DNA from 2 places in the Methylorubrum populi genome. Region 2 is predicted to be linked to the other one. Evidence: predicted binding sites of a transcription regulator. Region 2 holds the regulator's gene; the other holds the start of a gene.

Region 1 (9,989 bases), 2.3 Mb from region 2:
TGATGGCCCGGCCCCGGCCCGCGGTGGCCGCGCCCGCCGGCCCGATGCCGGATCTGCGCGACATCAAGGGGCAGGAGGGCGCCAAGCGCGCCCTGGAGATCGCCGCCGCCGGCGGCCACAACCTGCTGATGAACGGTCCGCCCGGGGCCGGCAAGTCGATGCTGGCCGCGCGCCTCCCCTCGATCCTGCCGCCGCTCGGCCCGCGCGAGCTGCTCGAAGTCTCGATGATCCAATCTGTTGCCGGCGAATTGAAGGGCGGCGCGCTCTCCAACCGGCGCCCGTTCCGCCAGCCGCACCATTCCGCCTCCATGGCTGCGCTGGTCGGCGGCGGGTGTCACTTCCAGCAAATGCTGCGACAGCTCCAATAATTCTGCGACTGGCCAAGCCTGCCAGTGGAGCCCTTGCGCCAGTCCGCCGCAGCTTATCCACAGCGCCCTCTGGCATCATCACACCCCGCCACGCGCCTGCGCCATATCCTTTTTCGCACCGGTCAATTCCACGGGATTTTAAGCACCCTTCGTCAACCCTGCGGCACCAACTCGTGCCGTGGGTCTCAGTGTGGCGTCGCGCTCGTTCAAGATGTCGGGCCTCCCACAGGAGGGCACGTGGTTCGTCCGCTGGATCGATGGCTTCGTCGATCATCCGGCATCCCTTGCGAACCCGGAAATCGAAGTGGCGCTCGAGCGCCTGCCGAATGATCGCTGGGACGGTGTGACTTTTGCGGTGGCCGTGGCGCGGAATGAGCCCCTGCCGGGTAGCGACGATCGGCCGATGGAGAGCTTGATCTGCCGGCTCCATGCGGGTGTGATCACGGGGCTTTATCTCGGCGCGGTTATTCACAGTGGCGACCATGTCGGTCGGCTGAAAGCGCCGATCGAACCTTACAGCATTGATCTCCCAGGCGATCTTCTGGCACTGCCGCCGACTGATCAAAGCCTTGGGCTGGTCCATGCTGGCACGAAACTGAAGACTCTCCTCGGCAACGACAATGAGTTCGCGCTGATTCCGCGCGACCTCTATCGGACGTTCCTGATTCCGCGCCTCGTCACGCCTGTGAAGGTCACCGACGGCGTCCTGGTCCTGCCGTCGTCGGTGGTGATCCGGGCTTTCATTTCGCCCATTGGCGCGGTGGTACGCGACCTTGTGCGTCGACCGCCTCAGCCGCTGCCTGTGACCCCTCAGCCTCTTCTCTACTCGGTCCTGGGACCGGGGACGGGCGTGATGCAGGACGGGCGATGGCGGGTGGCGCTCGATGCGAAGATCCACGAGCGTCATGCGCCGCTGCTCGCCAACCTCCACCGGGCCTTCAGCGAGCATGGCTCTCTGGTTGCCGAGCGCGTGTTCGACGGCGCGCGCAGCACTCCGCCGCGGCTTGCGGGGGCGTTGCCGTTCACGAACTGCACCTTGCAGATGCAGGTGCACGTCTACGAGATCGCGCCGGGTCATTGGCTGGCGCTGGACGTCGAGAGTGCACGGTGGCCCTATGACGAGCCACGCGAGATCGACGTCGTGCGCTGGGTGCGCGAGGGCGAGCGGCCTGACGACGTCTTGTATCGGCCGGGCGGCCGGCCTGGACTGGCGGACGAAGGCCAGATCGACGTTCTCTCGCAGGAGGACGCTCACGAGGGCGCGGATCTCGCGATGTGGAAGACGGGTGGGCCGATGTGGGAGGCGCTTCCCGATCGGATCGAGACCCAACAGCCCTATCACCGGGATGACGATCGCTGGGTCGGGGTGAGGGACGGAAACCCGAGTGCCCTCGCCACGATGGGCGGCACGGGCCGTCACGGTGACGTCGATGCGGTCACGTTCGATCAGCGTCCCAGTGAGCCATCGCAGATAGCGCGCATCGACCGGTTCGAGGAAATTCTCGCGCTGTTCGACGAACTTTGCGCGCCAGATCCACGAGGGCGGAGAGGGACGATCACGTCCGCGAGCCCCATTGCTGCAAAGAAAGCGGCTTATCAGGTCTCGGCGGGCACGCGCGATGTCTGGCGGTTCCAGAACGATCCTGACGAGCCCAACCCTTGGGTGGTGTGGAACCCTGGGGCGATGCCGGAGCGAAGCCGCACGGCCCTCGTCTGTCGGATCCCGGTGCCGGGGCATGGCGATGCAACGTGGTTTGAGATCGAGGGCCGCACAGCGAACGATCTCTACCGGGCGCTGATCGTGGGGTGTCCCTTAAACGATCCGGAGATCATTACGGTTCTGGACGCTGTGTGCGAACAGAAGAACGTGCTTCATGTCGACTACGGTACGATCCTGCCAAACTGCCCGCCCCCCGCCTTGTGGAAGCATGGACGCGTGAAGAAGACGGGCCGGCTCAATGCGGACAGCGCTTGGGCAAAGCTCGTGGCTGCATTCGGCGGCTGATCCGAGGGGATCGGTATCCTTGTTACGCGTGCGTAACCCGGATCAGACGCCGGACTTCTCGGCAGCGGCCGCCGCGAGTTCGGCGATTTTATCGAGCACGGCCTGCCGGATTTCGGCGGCGTCGTTCATTCCAGGAACGACTTGGATCTCGGCCGGGGTCGCTCGTGCGAGCGCGGCATAGTTCGTCAGCCCGGTCCGCTTCCTGGCCGAGGCGGTTGCGGCATCGCCGCTGAGCTTGCAGGTGGCGAGGCGTTCGAGCGCATCGCTGTCCGCCTCAGGCACGAGACAGGTCCGGTCGCGTTCCTCGGGGCTGATGGTTGAGCGCTTGAGCAGAACCTTGAGCGCGTTGGTGAGCGCTTCGGCCGCTCGGATCTTGGCAACGCGGGCGGCGGAGGCTTGCGAGCGCGCTTCGGCGGCGCGGTCGCGCTCGATTGCCTTGAGGACGCCGTCTCGCATGTTGCCGACGAGCTCCGGCTGCGCGCCGGGCAGGGCGAGGATTTCGGCGGGCGTCGCGCGGGCGAGGGCGGCCATCGTCAGGAGGCCAGCATCCTTCATGGCCTGGCGGAAGGCGGGCTCACCGGTGAGCCGATGGCGTACCAACGCCCTGAGATCCGCCGCGGTGGCTTCAGGGACGAGGCAGGTTCGCTCGCGCTCCTCGGCGCTGATGGTTGAGCGCGCGAGCAGCACCTCGAGCGCGTCGGCGAGGATCTGTTCCGGGGCTCGGCGGGCCTTGCGCTCCGTCGGCTGCGAGCGCGAAGGGCCCGAGGTCGAGAGCCATGGTGTGTCGGTCATGGATGTCCTCGTGGTGCTGACACGCGGCAGATCAGCCTGGACGCTCGCTCGAGGCGCACGATTCACGCAAACCGGCGCGTCGTACCCTTCGCCTTCGCGGGCTGCCGAACTCAGCAGCGATGCCGGTTCGCTAAACCCGGTTGCCGCGGTGTGGGGCTCTGTCGTTTTGGGCTTCTGGATCCAGGGTCATGTCTGGTGCCCAGCCTGGTAGGTCACAATCCTTCGCAGCGCCGCAAGATCGCTCGGGTCGGGAAGCCGGTGGATCATCCGGTGGCAGTTCGCGCAGAGGACCGCGAAGTCGGTGACGACATTGAGCAAGGTCGTCTGGTCTCTCGGGAGGCTGGCGAGCGGCTTGAGGTGGTGGACCTCGATGAAGTCGGAGCCGAGGTCGCCGTAGGCTTGTTCGAAGTCGAAGCCGCAGGCTTGGCAGCGGCAACCGTGCCAGCTCTTGGCGGCGCGGGCGGCGGCCGGATTGCGTTCGAGCCGGCGATGCAGGCGCATCTCGGGGGTCTCGCTGACGAGGACCTCTGCGACGGGATCAACGACGGCAGGCTCAAGGATCGGCCGGCTAGCGAGGAGGCGATCGAGGCCGCGGGCGATCGGGGCGGCCAAGCTGACGCCGCTCCGCCGGATGCTTTTCAGCGCGCCGTCACCGAGGGTTCGGATCGCTGCCGCATCGATCAGGCCGCCGGCGTCCGGATCGGCGATCATCTCGATCCGCACCGGCAGGTAGCGATAGGCGACGTTCGGCTGCCGAGGCTTGAGCGGCCCTGCCACGGTGCCGACCGCGAAGATGCAGCGGTGCGCCGCCCCCTGGCCGAACACATAGGCGTTGTCGCCGGGACGGGTCTGGCCCGTTGCGCAGCGCCAGTCCTCGATGAAGGGGCCGTCGGCGGCGAAGCGGGCCAGGAGCCCGTCGACGTCGGCCTTTGGGAAGCCGTCGTTCGGCTGCCAGACGAAGACGAAGTCCCGTGCCATCTTCCACGCTCCGTCGGGCTGAAGGCCGCGTTGGGTGCGACCCTCAGCATGGTATCAGAACAGCTTGTCAGAGAACCGCGTCTCCGTGTCCCGAAGCGGCCGCGATTCGACTCTTGCGAGACGAACCCTCAAGCTTTCCTGCGAAGCGATTTGCAGGAGACCGTGGTGGACGATGCGCTCGATATTCACACCCGCCGACGTGTGGACGTCGTCTGGGCCCAGACCGAGTATGGACCGCTGTTGAGGCAACAGGATCCGCTATTGCCGCGGTTTCTGTGCCCCCTTTGCCTGGGCGGGATGCACGTCGTCCGTCCAGCGCCAGAAAACGGCACGCCCCACTTCTCGCATCACAATGGCGCGGTCTGCGACGCGGTCGAAGCGGGTCGGCTGCGCTATGCCGTCCTGCGTGATGGCGGCGAGGGGGACGTTGAACGATTGAAGGCAGAGTTTGCCGATCGCTGGCCCTGGATCTATAAGCGCCTCAACGAGATTGTTGGTAATCTTAGCTACAAAGAATTCATCGAAATTCTCGACATTTCCCTGCGAGATCGTGTTTGGGAGTATCACAACCTCGACATCGGGCAGCTCCCCTACGTCTTTGCTCTAACGATCGACTTCACGAAGAAGGGCGGTTTCCCGAGGCGGTCGAGATTTCGCCGCTTCTGGTTGTTGCCTGGCTTGCCCGGTCACTATTGGATGTGGCCCGAACAAGCCTCACAGCTCTGCCGCGGAGAGTTTACTACACCTCGCAACGGAGATCGCCCGGGCGCAGCACATCTGATAGATTTCGATATCATCAATCCCAATCGAAATTACCTTGGTGCGAGGCGTCCGTACATTAATCCAGATATCGTTGATATCATGGGCCGCTGGCTACTGCGGAACGGTTTTCCAACCGATCTGTAATGATCGTGAGCAAAGCGATCGCCACACTTTCAATCTCAGATTTGGATGAAAAACCGCTGTTCAGCACAGGCTCTTCGGTTTGCATGGTCGTGTAGATCGCGCTGGTTTCGCTGAAGAACACCGAGACCCGTCGTTCGTGTGGTCGCGGGTCTCTGGCGCGATCGTCGCTCAGCCAATCGTCCGCCGTTTCATGAACGGCGTGGACGCTCTCCAAGCCTCGAACGATCCGTTCTAACGAAGCAGGAACGGTGAAGACATCATCGGGGTCGGGACCGTCGGACTGCGATCCTTTCAACACGATCCATGGACCCGGCCCGTCATCGAATAGGCTCGCGTCGAAATCAGGACTTTCGAGATCGGCCAGTCCTACCTCCAACGCTGCCCAGCGACGGTCGATGTCGACCAAGGAAGTCTCGGCCTGATCCGGCGAATCGGTCATTGTGCGCGTCCTCGGAGATGCGATGACCATTCGTGCCGGACAGGCCTCCTGTCGTCCAGCCGGCCTGTTCGGTCGCGATGGTATGACAGAGGAAGGTCGCGCGCAGCGCGACCTCCAACGCGGTCTCAGAATAGCCGATCCGAGAAGCGGATATAGGCGTCGACCGCGGTCACGAGTGGTGCGATGTCGGGAAAATCGAGATCCTCCAGGAAGCAGAGCTCGGCCTCGACCTGGTCCACGTCGACCTCCCGGTGCCAGGCGCGGTAGCGCCCGTCCTGCCCGGCATTCCATCGGTAGCCGCGCTCGCGCAGGCGATCCTTGACCTCGAACGGGGTTCCGATAGCCCAGATTTTCCGGGTCTCTCGGCGGGCGGCGTCGAGGAGCGTCGTCATCGTGATCGCGTGGGTGCGCGGCAGCGGCATCTCAAGGAGTTCGAGCAGGGCGTAGCAATCGTCGAGGGCGCGATGGCCCTCGAACCAGAAGGCCTGCTGGTAGGCGACGTAGAACAGCTTGGTGCCCTCGACGCCTTCCTCGCGCCAGGGCACCTGGCTCATTGAGCAGGCCCAGGCCTTGTCGACAAAGACGGAGTTCAGGCGCTCGCAGAAGCGACGGTCGAAGGCGGCGTTGTGGGCGATCACGAGGTCGGCCGAGCCGACGAAGTCGCGCACGGCGTCATCGTCGATGCGCTGCCCCGCGACCATCGCGTCGGTGATCCCGGTCAGCTGCGTGATGTGTCTGGGGATCGGCTTGGAGGGCTCGCGGAAGCTGTGGAACTCGGCGAGCGGGCCCAGGATGGTGCCGCTGGCCGTGTAGGCGAAGCGGAGCATGCCGAGTTCGATGATCTCGTTCTCGTGCGGATCGAGGCCGGTGGTCTCGGTGTCGACGATGACGCCGATCTTCACCTTGTCGGGCAGAGGCCACTCGTAGATGGGACGACGTTCGAGTTTGCGGAGAACCCGATAGTGGGGTGAGCCTTGCAGAGCGATCGCGTGCAGCTCGGCTTCGAAACGGTCCATTTTGGGCCTCCGGAATCCGAAAAGCCCGCGCCCGCTCCTGAGGATGTGGAGCGGTCCGCTGGGCTTCTGGTCCGGACGTTAACCAAGAACAAAAAGGGAACAAGACCCTGCCGAGATCGCGTTGCAACCGCGAATGGGTGCGCCGGACGGGGACTTAGCGGGAGGTCTGGACTCGCGTTCGTGGCGAATTCGGTCGGGCGTGGTACCCGCCTGGGTCGAACCGCTGTCCCCGATATCCACAGGCTTCCCCAGGCTCGCGAGATCGCTGCCGCCAGCGCTTGCCTCAGCCGGAACCGACGGCGCATCTGTTCGCATTCTGTTCCAGAATGGGAGAGGCGTGGTGGGGATCGCACGGATCGACGAGCTCGTGCCCGGCAGCGCCGATGCGGTGCGGATCCCGCTGATCGGGCAGAGCCTGTGCGCCGGCTTCCCGTCGCCGGCCGACGATTTCCTGGAAGGCGCGCTCGAACTGCCGCGCTGGCTCGCGCCGAACCCGCCCGCGACCTTCCTCTGGCGCATCGCCGGCAACAGCATGCGAGGGGCAGGGATCTTCGACGGCGATCTCGCCTGCGTGGACCGCAGCTTGCAGCCCGCCGACGGTAGCGTCGTCGTGGCGGCGATCGACGGCGAGATGTCGATCAAGCGCTACCGCCTGGAGGGCAACCGCGCCTGGCTCGCCTTCGAGAACCCGGACCTGCCGGTCTTCGCGGTCGAGGAGCTTCAGGACGGCGTGATCTGGGGCGTCGTGCGGTTCACGATCCACTGGCACACCGCGAAGGCGGCGCTGAAGCGATGAGCCGGGCGATCGCGCTCATCGACGGCAACAGCTTCTACTGCTCCTGCGAGCGGGTGTTCGACCCGAAGCTCGCGGGCAAGCCCGTCATCGTACTATCGAACAACGACGGCTGCGCGATCGCCCGCACGGCCGAGGCCAAGGCGCTCGGCATCAAGATGGGCGCGCCGTACTTCCAGATCCGGGACATGTGCCAGTCTGAAGGCGTGCGCGTGTTCTCGTCGAACTACACGCTCTACGGCGATATGTCGGCGCGCACCAACGCGGTGTACCGCGACTTCGCGAAGGACGTGGAGATCTACTCGATCGACGAGAGCTTCTTGGACCTCTCCAACGTGCGCGAGCGGGACCGCTTCGCGCTCGCTCAGGATCTCAGGGCAACGGTGCGCGCCTGGACCGGCATCCCGACCTGCGTCGGTCTCGGGCCCACGAAGACGCTGGCCAAGCTCGCCAACCACATCGCCAAGACGGTGCCGGACCTTGGCGGCGTCTGCGACCTAACCGATCCGGTCCAGTACGATCACTGGCTCTGCCGGATCCACGTCGGCGAGCTCTGGGGTATCGGCCGGGCCTCGCTCGCCAAGCTCGAGGCCATGGGCGTCGACAGCGTCGCCGATCTGCGCGACCTCGATCCCCGACCGGTGCGCAAGGCGCTCACCGTCGTCGGCGAGCGCATGATCCACGAGCTGCGCGGGCTCTCCTGCCTGCCGCTCGAACTGCTGCCGGCGCGGCGCAAGGGCTGCGCGGTCACCCGCTCCTTCTCAGGCCGTGTGAGCGACCGGGCGACGCTGGAAGAGGCGGTCGCCGCCCACGCAGCGCGGCTCGGCGAGAAGCTGCGACGCGACGGGCTCGGCACCGATCAGGTGACGGTCTTCTACCACACGAGCGAGCATGACCGCGGCGAGCCCATGCGCTCGGTCTCGACCGTGGTCAGCCTGCCCGAGGCGACGAACGACAGCCTCGCCTTGATCAAGGCCGCGACACACGGCGTCGCCAAGACCTGGCGCGAACCCGGCCATGTGCCCTGGCGCTACTCCAAGGCCGGGGTGATCACCACCGATCTCGTGCCGCTGGCTGAGAGCCCACGGGCTCTCATCGGCCGCCTCGACCGCGAGCGGTCCGCGCCGCTGATGGCGGCGCTCGACGCCTGCAACGCCCGATGGGGCCGCGGTGCCGTCGTACCGGCACGTGCCGGGCTCACGACGAAGCGGGACTGGAACACGAAGTTCGAGATGCGCACGCCCCGGTACACGACGCAGGTGTCGGATTTGCCGGTCGCGTGCGCGTGAAAGGCCAAGCAACGCTTGGTCGAGATCCGCGTTAACCTTGTCGTGCAAGGGTGAATATCGAAAATCCGATGTCGAACGGGATCGAGCCGGCGCAGTCGCCGGAGCGGAAGCGCATTGCCGTGTTCCTCGACGGGACGTGGAACACGCTCGACGACAACACCAATGTCTGGCGACTGAAGGCGTTGTGCGCGCAACGCGGCACCGACGGTATCCGTCAGGTCGGCTACTACAGCCGGGGCGTCGGGACGACGGTCGGCGAGAAGGTCCGGGGTGGCGTCCTCGGCGTTGGCATCGATCGCAATGTCGCCCGCGCGTACGAATGGCTCGTCGAGACTTACGAGCCGGGCGATGAGATCTTCATCTTCGGCTTTAGCCGAGGGGCCTACACGGCGCGCAGCCTCGCCGGGTTCATCGCCCTATGCGGCGTGTTGAAGCCCGGGGCCCCACTTGGGACCAGCCAGCTATTCGACCGGTACCGCCGGGGCGACGAGCGGCGCACGGTCCGGTGGCTGCTGGCGCGCGCCGGGGACGGCACGCTGACTGACGCCTCGCCCGAGGAGCGCTGGATGGCCACCTACGCGATGCCGGTTTCGGTCAAGATGGTCGGCGTCTGGGACACGGTCGGTTCGCTCGGCGTGCCGACGACGAGCCCCGGCCTCGCTAGGATCCCGGGCCTGAGCCGGTCGGGTTACGCCTTCCTGCACACGGGGCTGCGGCTGCCGATCGAGAACGGCTACCACGCGCTCGCCATCGACGAGCACCGGGCGGCGTTCGCGCCGACGCTGTGGACGAAGAAGTTTCGCGAGGGCGTCCCGCTGACCGAAATGGCACCCCCCCGTCCGGTCGCAAACGTCGAGCAGCGCTGGTTCGTCGGCGCACACGCCAATGTGGGCGGCGGATACCGGGACGACCTCCTCAGCCAGCTCCCGCTCAGGTGGATCATGGAGAAGGCGGCCGGCCATGGATTGGCGTTCCGCGCAGACGTCGTCCTCGAACCGGGTGTGTTGGAGGTGCGCCCGCGGGACAGCTACGGCGAGTTCGCGGGGGGTCTGTACCGCTACGTCGCCCAGCCGTTCTACCGCCCGATCGGCGCGCCGCCGGAGGTCTCGCAAGGCGAACGCGACGAGATCGTCAACGAGACGATCGATGCGTCGGTGTTCGAGCGCTGGCGCGCGGATCGGGGCTACCGGCCTCAGAATCTCGAAACCTGGGGGCAGCGCTACAAGGTGGAGCCCGGCGCGCTGACGGAGGCCGTCTTCGCCCACGATCCACACAGCGTCGTACCCGTGCTCACGAAGGTTGAGAGTGATGTCCCGGCCGCCTAAGAATGCCGTCCATGTGAACTGGACGGTCTTCAGCTGGGACATCGGATATCGTCGCGCACCGGATGCGGACGTTCGCGT
Region 2 (9,989 bases):
CCGGATCGCGAGCGGGCGAAGGCGACCCTGCGCGCGGTCCCCGGCCTCGGGATCGACCTGATCGACACCGCCGACAGCTACGGCCCCTTCGTCAGCGAGGATCTGATCCGCGAGACGCTCCATCCCTACAAGGGTCTCGTCATCGCCACCAAAGGCGGCCTGACCCGGCACGGCCCCGACATCTGGCGGCCCGTCGGCAATCCCGACTACCTGCGCCAATGCGTGCTGATGAGCCTGCGGCGCCTCGGGCTCGAGCGCATCGACCTGTGGCAGCTCCACCGGATCGGGCCGGACTGCCCCCGCGAGGTGCAGTTCGAAGCGATCGCCCGCATGCGGGAGGAGGGGCTGATCCGACATGTCGGCCTCTCCGAGGTCGCCGTCGAGGACATCGAGGCGGCCCGGAAATACTTCCCCGTCGCCAGCGTGCAGAACCGCTACAACCTGGTCGATCGGACCAGCGAGGCCGTGCTGGCCCATTGCGAGCAGCACGGCATCGGCTTCATCCCCTGGGCTCCCCTCGACAAGGGGTCGCTCACCGGCCCGGGCTCGGCGCTGGAATCGATCGCCAGGCGTCTCAACGCGAGCGGCGGCGCGGTGGCGCTCGCTTGGCTCTTGAAGCGCTCGCCGGTGATGCTGCCGATCCCCGGGACCGGCGATCCGGACCACCTCGCGCAGAACGTGGCCGGCGCCGAACTGCGCCTGAGCGACGAGGATTTCGCCACCCTCGACCGCGCGGGCCAAGAGGCGTGGCAGAGCCAGAGCGCCGGATAGGTAAGACGTGCTGAGACACACGTCGCGGCCGGGAGCGGACGGAACCTGACTTGGCGCGATTCTTTCTTGTCCGAGGCGGCGCGGACCGCCGGGAGGAAAGAAGCGACATGACATCAGCCGGCCACCTCGCTCGAACCGGGTTCCTCGGTGGTCTCGCGCTTCTCCTCGCGGCCGCTGTTCCGGCCTCGGCACAGCCGCGCTGGATCGCCGGCACCTACATCTATGCCGACCTCTGCACCGTGGCGGGGGACGGCGCCCGAACCGGCCGGCGCATCACCCTCAAGCGCTGGCCAGGGGGCGACAATCTCGTCTACGAGGGCGCCGGCCTGCCCGCGCCGATCGAGGCGGCCGTGACGATCGACGACAGCACCAAGGCCGTCGCCTTCCAGGTGGAGACGAGCGCCGGCCCCGTCAGCTTCCGCGGCACCGCCGGCCCCGACGCGCTCGTCGGCACCGTGGACGGCGCCGACGGAACGCAGCCGCTGCGCCTGAAGCGCGTGCTGCGCGCGCGTGCGCAGGAGATCTGCCCCGGCGAGATCACCGGCTCGATCAACTGAGCCGACGCCGACTGCTCGCGCCCGACTTTCTCGCTTACCATTGACGCCGACGGCTGCCGGCGCGAGTGAGGCGCGGGGGTCGAGACGAGGCAACGAGCATGGGCGAGACGAAGCGCAGCTACCGGATCGCGGTGATTCCCGGCGACGGCATCGGCAAGGAGGTGGTGCCGGAGGGCGTGCGGGTGCTGGAACGGGCCGCCGCCCGGCACGGCTTCGAGATCGTTCAGGACTGGTTCGATTTCGCTTCCTGCGACTACTACGAGGCGCACGGGCGGATGATGCCCGAGGATTGGAAGGAGCGCATCGGCTCGCACGATGCGATCTTCTTCGGCGCCGTCGGCATGCCCGAGCGCGTGCCCGACCACATCTCACTCTGGGGCTCGCTGATCCAGTTCCGGCGCGAGTTCGACCAGTACGTCAATCTGCGCCCGGTGCGGCTGATGCCCGGCGTCGCCAGCCCGCTCGCCGGCCGCAAGCCCGGTGACATCGACTTCTGGGTGGTTCGCGAGAACACCGAGGGCGAGTACTCGAATGCCGGCGGGCGGATGTTTCCGGGCACGGAGCGCGAGTTCGCGGTGCAGGAATCGATCTTTACCCGCTTCGGCGTTGATCGCGTCCTGAAATTCGCCTTCGAGCTGGCCCAGAGCCGGCCGAAGAAGCATCTGACCTCGGCCACCAAATCGAACGGCATCTCGATCACCATGCCGTACTGGGACGAGCGGGTTCGGGCGGTGGCGCAGGACTACCCCGATATCCGCTGGGACCAGTACCACATCGACATCCTGACCGCGCATTTCGTGCTGAACCCGGACCGGTTCGACGTGGTAGTGGCCTCGAACCTCTTCGGCGACATCCTCTCCGATCTCGGACCGGCCTGCACCGGCACCATCGGCATCGCGCCGTCCGGCAACATCAATCCGGACAGGCTCTTCCCGTCGGTCTTCGAGCCGGTGCACGGCTCGGCCCCCGACATCGCAGGGCAGGGGATCGCCAACCCGATCGGCCAGATCTGGTCGGGGGCGATGATGCTGGAGCATCTCGGCGAGTGCGAGGCCGCGGCCGAGATCGTCGCCGGCATCGAGCGGGTGCTCTCCGAGCAGGCGCTGCGCACCCGGGACCTCGGCGGCAACGCCGACACGCAGGCCTGCGGCCGCGCCGTCGAGCAGGCCCTGGGCTGAAGGGCTGGCAGCGATGAGACCCGTCGTCGTCACCGTGGCGATCACCGGCTCAGTCGCGCGCAAGGCCGACAACCCGACCGTGCCGATCACGCCGTCCGAGCAGATCGAATCCACCCACGCCGCCTACGAGGCCGGCGCGGCGCTGGCGCATATCCACGTGCGCGCGGACGACGAGAGCCCGTCACTCGATCCGGAGCGGTTCGGCCGGGTGCAAGAGGGCATCCGCCGGCATTGCCCGGATATGATCGTGCAGTTCTCCACGAGCGGCGGCGGCTCGGACCCGTTGGAACGGGGCGCCTGCCTGATCCACCGCCCCGACATGGCTTCCCTCACCACGGGCTCGGTCAATTTCGGCGAAGGAGTCTACGAGAACCCGGCGGCGTCGTTCACGAGCCTCGCCCGGCGGATGCGCGAGGAGGGGGTGGGCCCTGAGATCGAGGTGTTCGATCTCACCCACATCCACAACGCCCGCCGCCTCGTGGACGAGGGCGTGATCGGGGCGGCTCCGCACGTGCAGTTCGTGATGGGCATCCGCAACGCCCTGCCACCGGATCCCCATCTCCTCGACATCCTCCTCGCCGAGACTCGGCGCCTGCTGCCGGGTGCGACGTGGGGCGCTTTCGGTATCGGCCGCTTCCAGAGCCCGGTGATGGGCTGGGCGCTGGCGCGGGGCGCACAGGGCGTGCGCACCGGTCTCGAGGATAACGTCCGCCTCTCCAAGGAGCGGCTCGCCGACGGCAATGCCGCCCTCGTCCGGCTGGCCGCCTCGATCTGCGCCGAGCACGGGGCGCGACCGGCGACGCCGACCGAGGCGCGGGCGATGCTGCGCCTCGGCTGATCGTCGGTCAGGCCAGGGCGGGGCGTGTCTTGCGCTGCAGGGCCTCCTCGACGGTGCCGTCACCATCGAGATAGCCGTGGCGCTTCGGGTTCGGCATCAGCAGCGAGGCGACGAACGCGACCGCGAGCATCACGGCGACGTACCAGAAGAAGCTGCTCTCCGCGCCCACCTGCTTGAGCCAGAGCGCGATCGCCTCGGCCGTGCCGCCGAACACCGAGTTGGCGATGGCGTAGGACAGCCCGACGCCCAGCGCCCGCACCTGCGTCGGGAACAGCTCCGCTTTCACGATGCCGCTGATGCCGGTGTAGAAGCTGATGACGACCAGCCCGGTCATGATCAGGCAGAAGGAGAGGATCGGGCTGGTGGTGGCGCCGATCGCCGTCATCAGCGGAACGATCATCACCGTGCCGAGCCCGCTGAACAGGATCATGCTCGTCTTCCGGCCGATGCGGTCCGAGAGCCAGCCGAAGAAGGGCTGGATCACCATGTAGACGAACAGGGCCACCGTCGTGAGCTGCGAGGCGGTCACCTTGTCCATATGGGCGGTGTTGACGATGTACTTCTGCATGTAAGTCGTCAGCGTGTAAAACGAGAGCGATCCGCCGGCGGTGATGGCAAACACGACGGCGAAGGCGCGCCAGTGCTTGAACAGTCCGGCGAAGGTGCCCGATTCCTTCGAGTCCCTGTTCTCCTCGCTCATCGTCTCGGACAGCGAGCGGCGCAGGAACAGGGCGACCACCGCCGCCAGGGCCCCGATGACGAAGGGGATGCGCCAGCCCCAGGCGGTGAGCTGCTCCGCCGTGAGCAGACCCTGGAGCACGACGAGCACCAGCGAGGCGAGAAGCTGGCCGCCGATCAGCGTGACGTACTGAAACGAGGCGTAGAAACCCCGCTGCCCCTTGGCGGCGACCTCGCTCATGTAGGTGGCGCTGGTGCCGTACTCGCCGCCGACCGAGAGGCCCTGCACCATGCGGGCGAGGACGAGAAGCACCGGCGCGAGATGGCCGACGGTGGCGTAGGTCGGCAGCAGGGCGATGGCGAGCGAGCCACCGCACATCATCAGCACCGAGATCATCAGCGAGGTCTTGCGGCCGAGCCGGTCGGCGATGCGCCCGAACAGCCATCCGCCGATCGGCCGCATGAAGAAGCCCACCGCGAAGACCGCCGCCGATTTGAGAAGCTGCCCGGTGCTGTCGCCTTCGGGGAAGAAGACCGGAGCGAAGTAGAGCGCGAAGAAGGCGTAGCAGTAGAAGTCGTACCACTCGACGAGATTGCCCGACGAGGAACCGACGATCGCCATGATGCGGCGCCGACGGTCGGCCGCCTCGTCCTGCGCCGCCGTCGCAGTAATGTCCTGCATGCGCTGTCCCTGATCGGCCGGCCTCGCGGCCCCGTGATCCCTCTCGCGGCTGCGTAACTAATCGTGAGTGGCACGCTGCCGACGCGGCACGCGCCCGTTCCGTGACAGAAATCGGCAAACGTTGCACCCGGCCCATTCGATCGCTCCGAAGCCGGCCGGAGGAACCTGTGACGCGGGCGAAGATCCTCTGTGCGGCGCGCCCGTTTCGCTCAGCCGCAGACCGGCACAAGCGAGCATCGGCACGTCGCTCGATAATATTCTGCAAGAAACATGAATGATCTTTGGAACGTTGATCCACCGTTCCTCGGACAATCATTCGGTATCGAACAAAGTCATACACGCATTGCCACGCTTATCCCGAACAACACGGCGCTCGGCACGGTGCAATGCATCTTTTCGGAACGGTTTTCCCCGGTCCGCCGTTGCGAGCCGGTTCTCGGCGCCGCGTCGGCAGCCGGCAGAAGACAGGGATGGAACATGACCAAGTTCTTTCGCAGCACGGCGACGGCCGCGATTCTTGTGCTCGGCGCGGCGACCGCTCTCGCTCAGGGTGGCGGCGCCGGCGCAGGCGGTGCCGGCGGGGGCGCGGCCGGAGGAGCAGGCGGGGCCGCAGGGGGCGGTGCCGGGATGGGAGCCGGCGGCGCGGGCGGCGCCGGGGGAGCGGCCGGAGGAGCGGCCGGAGGAGCGGGCAGCGGGGCGGCGAGCGGCCCGCGCGGCGGAGCCGGTGAAGCGGGCGGGGCCGGTGGCGCCCGCGGCGGCGAGGTCGGCGGCGGCGCACGCGGAGGCGAGACCGGCGGGGCGGCGAGCGGCGCCGGTCGCGGCGGCGAGCCGGGAGAGGCCGGGACACGCGGAGGCCGCGAAGGCGGCCCGGCCCGCGCCGGAGAGACGGGTGATCGCGGCAACCGCGACGGCAACCGCGACACGGGCCGGGACGGCGCCGGCGAGCGCGAAGGCCGGGGTGGCCGTGACGCGGCCGGGGAGCGCGGCAACCGTGACACGGGCCGCGACGGCGCGGGGGAACGCGGAGCACGCGACGGGGCCGGCGAGCGGGGTAGTCGCGGGGCCGCCGCCGAGGCGCGCGGGGCCTCGAAGAGCCTGAGTTCGACCCAGCGCACCGAGTTCCGGCAGTCGATCACCCGCTCCAATGTCCGGGCGGTCACGAACGTGAACTTCGCGGTCCGCGTCGGCACGGCGATCCCGCGCTCGGTTTCGCTGCACCCGCTTCCCCCGGCGATCCTCTCCCTGGTGCCGGCCTATCGCGGCCTGCAGTTCATCCTGGTCGGCGACGACATCGTCATCATCGATCCCGACACCTACGAAATCGTGGACGTGTTCCCGGCCTGATCCGGCCTCTGCCACATTGCAACGGAGGGCGGTGGCGCTGCGGCGTCGCCGCCCTTTGCGTGTTCGGGCTCGTCTTGCGGAACAGGAGAGGAACGGCTAGGCTGTTCGTGCTTTGTTTTCAACGATTCTGCGGCGCCCCCGGCCCGCGGTCGACAGCAGGTGCCGCATGCTGACCCGCAAGCAACTCGAACTGCTCCAGTTCATCCAGCAGAGGATGCAGGAGAGCGGCGTGCCGCCGTCTTTCGACGAAATGAAGGACGCGCTCGATCTCAAATCCAAATCCGGCATCCACCGCCTGATCATGGCGCTGGAGGAACGCGGCTTCCTGCGCCGCCTGCCGAACCGGGCCCGTGCCATCGAGATCCTGCGCATGCCCGACCTAGCGGCAGCCAAGTCCGCGCCCGCCTCCGAGCCCCGCCGATTCACCCCGAGCGTGGTCGAGGGGGGCTTGTCGGGCAAGCCGCCCGCGCCGAAGCCGGCGATGCTGCAGGCCCATGACGGCAACGGCCAGTCGGTGATGGTGCCGGTGATGGGCCGGATCGCCGCCGGTACGCCGATCTCGGCGATCGAGAGCCAGAGCCACTCGATCTCGATGTCTCCCGACTTCCTCTCGGGCGGCGAGCACTACGCGCTGGAAGTGCGCGGCGACTCGATGATCGAGGCCGGCATCCTCGACGGCGATCTCGTGGTGATCCACAAGCAGGACACCGCCAATAACGGCGACATCATCGTAGCGCTCATCGACGACGAAGAGGCGACTCTCAAGCGCCTGCGCCGCCGCGGCTCCTCGATCGCCCTCGAGGCGGCCAATCCGTCCTACGAGACCCGCGTGCTCGGTCCGGATCGGGTGCGCATCCAGGGCAAGCTCGTGAGCCTCGTGCGCCGCTACTGAGGGACCTCGGCCTGCGGCAGGTCCGACGGATCCGTCGCGCTCGGGTCGCTCGATGATTGCGGTTCCGACCGGGCAGCCGGTGTCTCCGTGCCGGTCGCTTTGGACTGTAAGGCCGGCTGCCACGGCTTCGGTTGGCCGGTCCCGCGAGCGGTGGCAAGTTCCGGCCCCGCCGTTCCGAGGCGGATGGCGGTGGCGCCCTGCGCAGCCAGGAAGGTGCGGTCGGCGATCAGCGGCGCGGCGCAGCCCGGCGGCGCCCGCAGGCGGGTGATCAGGATGTCGGCCCGGGCGCAGTCCTCGGCGAAGGCGCGCTTGTCGGTGACGAGCGCGACGGCGCGGCCATCGACGGCCACGAGCGTGCAGCCGAGACGGTCGCAGCGCGGTCCAGGATCTCCGGTGAGGGATTCCGGGCGGCGCCCGTCGCCGTCAGCCTTCAGCCACTGTTCCAGCACGAAGCCGGGCGGACGGCCGAGGACGACGAGGCGGCCGTCCCTACCGCGGACCGCGGCGCCGGCCCCGTCCCGGTCGATGTAGATGTCGTAGCGCGACGGGCTCGCGGCGAGCGCGATGCCGACCCCCGCCGGCAGCAGGGCGAGCAGCCGCAGACGCGACACCGGCAGGGTCGCGAGGAGCAGGGCGGCCGCGAGAAGCGTCAGGGCGCCCGTTCCGAAGGCCGGCAACACCACGTTGGCCTGTCCGAACCCGGCGATCCAGGCCGAGATGTCGAGCATGCCGCGCACCGCGAGCCCCATCAGCCACCAGACCGGACGATCAAGGGCGAACGGGTAGGCCAGCATCCCGAGCACTGCCGCGGGCATGACCGCCAGCGATACGAGGGGCAGCGTCAGGGCATTGCCGACGAGGCCGAAGGGCTGCACGGTCTGGAAGTGGTAGGTCGCGAAGGGCGCAGTGGCGATCTGTGCCACCAGCGTCGTGGCCAATGTGCCGACCACCGCCGTCGCCAGCCACGATGCGGCCCGTGCGACGCGGGAGGAACGCTCGGTTCGGAAGACGCGCCCATCGATGAGCGGCGCGCAGGCGATCAGGCCGGCCACCGCCCCGAACGACATCTGGAAGCTCGGACCGAGCAGTGCCTCCGGCTCGCGGGCGAGTGCCAGGATGGCAGCGAGCGCGAGATTGCGCATGCTGAGCGCCGGACGATCGACGAGGATCGCGCCGAGCATCACAAGCGTCATGATCAGCGCCCGTTCGGCCGCGACATCCCAGCCGGAGAAGGCGCAGTAGGCGGTCACGCCCAGCATCGCCGCGCCGGCCGCGATCTTCTTGATCGGCCAAGCGAGGACCAGCACCGGAACCAGCGCGAGCCCGGCCCGCACCAGCCAGAACACCACGCCGGCCGCGAGCACCATGTGGAGCCCGGAGATCGAGACGACGTGATAGATGCCGGCCGCCCGCAGGATGTCGTTCGTCTCGTTCGCGATCAGTCCGCGCTTTCCCGTGACGAGCGCGGCCGCGACGGCGCCGGCCTGGCCGCCGATCGCGTCGGTGATCCGGCGGGTGAAGGCATTGCGGGCCGCGTCGATGTCGGCCCCCAGTCGCAAGGACCAGGGGAGCGGTTCGGCCGGCGCCCCGATCTCGACCTTGCCCACCAGCGATCCCACCGCGCCGATCCCGCGGAAATACGCGTCGCGCGCGAAGTCGTAGCCGCCCGGCCGCACCGCCTCGGGCGGTGGCAGCAACCGTGCGGTGGCTCGGATCGTGTCGCCCGGCCTCACCGCCTGCGCCGCGCGGTAGGACACGCGCACCCGGCGCGGACGTTGCGCCGGGGCGAGGTCGCCGAAGCTCTCGACGCGGACGATCAGCCGCGCGCCGCCCTCCCGCTCTTCGAGTCCCTCGACCAGGCCGGCGAGCGGCGCGATGGTCACGCGGCTCAGCACCGGCCCTGCGACGGAGGCGACCCTCCAGACGGCGGCCGCATAGCCGAGGAAGAGGGCAGCGAGGGCGAGCGTCAGCGCGAGTGCGATCGGGCGCGCCCGCAGGGTCAGCGTGACGAGAAGACAGAGGGCGGCGGCGATCAGCGGGGCAGCGAGGAGGGCCTCCCCGTCGGCGGCCGTGAAGAAGACCAGGATGCCGGCCCCGAAGGCGACGGCAAGCCACGGAAACAGCCGGCGCTGCTCGGCCTCGCGGGCGAGACCCGCGCCCAGTCCCTCGATCGTCGCCCGCCAGAGCTGCGACAGGGCGGGAACGCGGCCGGCGAGGAGGGCTGGAGCCGCCCCGCTCACCGCTCTGCCGCCGCCCTGCGCCATGCCCCGCCACGTCCCGAGACCTGCGATGCCCGCGCGACGGGCACACGTGACGGATTCTTAACGCATCCGCTCGCTCGTGCTACACGCCCGGCGAGACCGGCTGCGGCCGCCCTCGCGCCATCCCGCACTTTTTTCGAAGAAGCCTCTCAGCCGCCGATGTCGTCACCGGTCGTCACGCGCTTTGCGCCCTCGCCCACGGGCTTCCTGCATATCGGGGGAGCGCGCACGGCCCTGTTCAATTGGCTCTACGCCCGCCGGTTCGGCGGCCGAATGCTGCTGCGCATTGAGGACACCGATCGGGAGCGCTCGACGCAAGGAGCGATCGACGCGATCCTCGACGGGATGCGCTGGCTCGGCCTCGATTGGGACGGCGAGGTAATCTATCAGTTCGCCCGCGCCGAGCGCCACCGCGCGGTGGCGGAGAGCCTGCTCGCCTCGGGCAACGCCTACCATTGCTACGCCAGCGCCGAGGAGCTGGCGCAGATGCGCGAGACCGCCCGCGCCGAGGGCCGTGCCCCGCGCTACGATGGCCGCTGGCGCGACCGCGACCCGTCCGAGGCGCCTCCCGGCGTGAAGCCGGTGATCCGCCTGCGCGCGCCGACCGAGGGCGAGACCGTGGTGGAGGACGCCGTGCAGGGCCGCGTCACCTGGGCGAACCGCGATCTCGACGATCTCGTGCTGCTGCGCTCCGACGGCACTCCGACCTACATGCTCGCCGTCGTGGTGGACGATCACGACATGGGCGTCACCCAGGTGATCCGCGGCGACGACCATCTCACCAATGC

The links. Region 2 encodes LexA, which represses DNA repair genes until DNA is damaged. Its sites were predicted from a motif close to TGTTCNNNNTGTGTTCNG; they were not measured.
Region 1: a site for LexA is predicted at 6,589-6,606, ahead of MPPM_RS09550 (LexA family protein). Genes of this name have one in related genera too.

Annotation. Positions count from the first base shown of each region.
Region 1 is NZ_AP014809.1:2,066,900-2,076,888, forward strand. Features, by position in the region: partial or broken gene MPPM_RS09525 (YifB family Mg chelatase-like AAA ATPase) at 1-332, shown strand, start outside; gene MPPM_RS09530 (hypothetical protein) at 547-2,373, shown strand; gene MPPM_RS09535 (hypothetical protein) at 2,416-3,165, opposite strand; gene MPPM_RS09540 (HNH endonuclease) at 3,352-4,143, opposite strand; gene MPPM_RS27940 (hypothetical protein) at 4,309-5,049, shown strand; gene MPPM_RS27945 (hypothetical protein) at 5,003-5,488, opposite strand; gene MPPM_RS09545 (3'-5' exonuclease) at 5,614-6,504, opposite strand; gene MPPM_RS09550 (LexA family protein) at 6,845-7,300, shown strand; gene MPPM_RS09555 (Y-family DNA polymerase) at 7,297-8,586, shown strand; gene MPPM_RS09560 (T6SS phospholipase effector Tle1-like catalytic domain-containing protein) at 8,655-9,911, shown strand; gene MPPM_RS09565 (plasmid fertility inhibition factor family protein) at 9,925-9,989, shown strand, end outside.
Region 2 is NZ_AP014809.1:5,471,559-5,481,547, reverse strand. Features, by position in the region: gene MPPM_RS25495 (aldo/keto reductase) at 1-771, shown strand, start outside; gene MPPM_RS25490 (hypothetical protein) at 879-1,328, shown strand; gene MPPM_RS25485 (tartrate dehydrogenase) at 1,427-2,506, shown strand; gene MPPM_RS25480 (3-oxoadipate:acetyl-CoA acetyltransferase) at 2,520-3,344, shown strand; gene MPPM_RS25475 (MFS family transporter) at 3,352-4,704, opposite strand; gene MPPM_RS25470 (DUF1236 domain-containing protein) at 5,182-6,048, shown strand; gene lexA (transcriptional repressor LexA) at 6,215-6,940, shown strand; gene MPPM_RS25460 (ComEC/Rec2 family competence protein) at 6,934-9,204, opposite strand; gene gltX (glutamate--tRNA ligase) at 9,361-9,989, shown strand, end outside.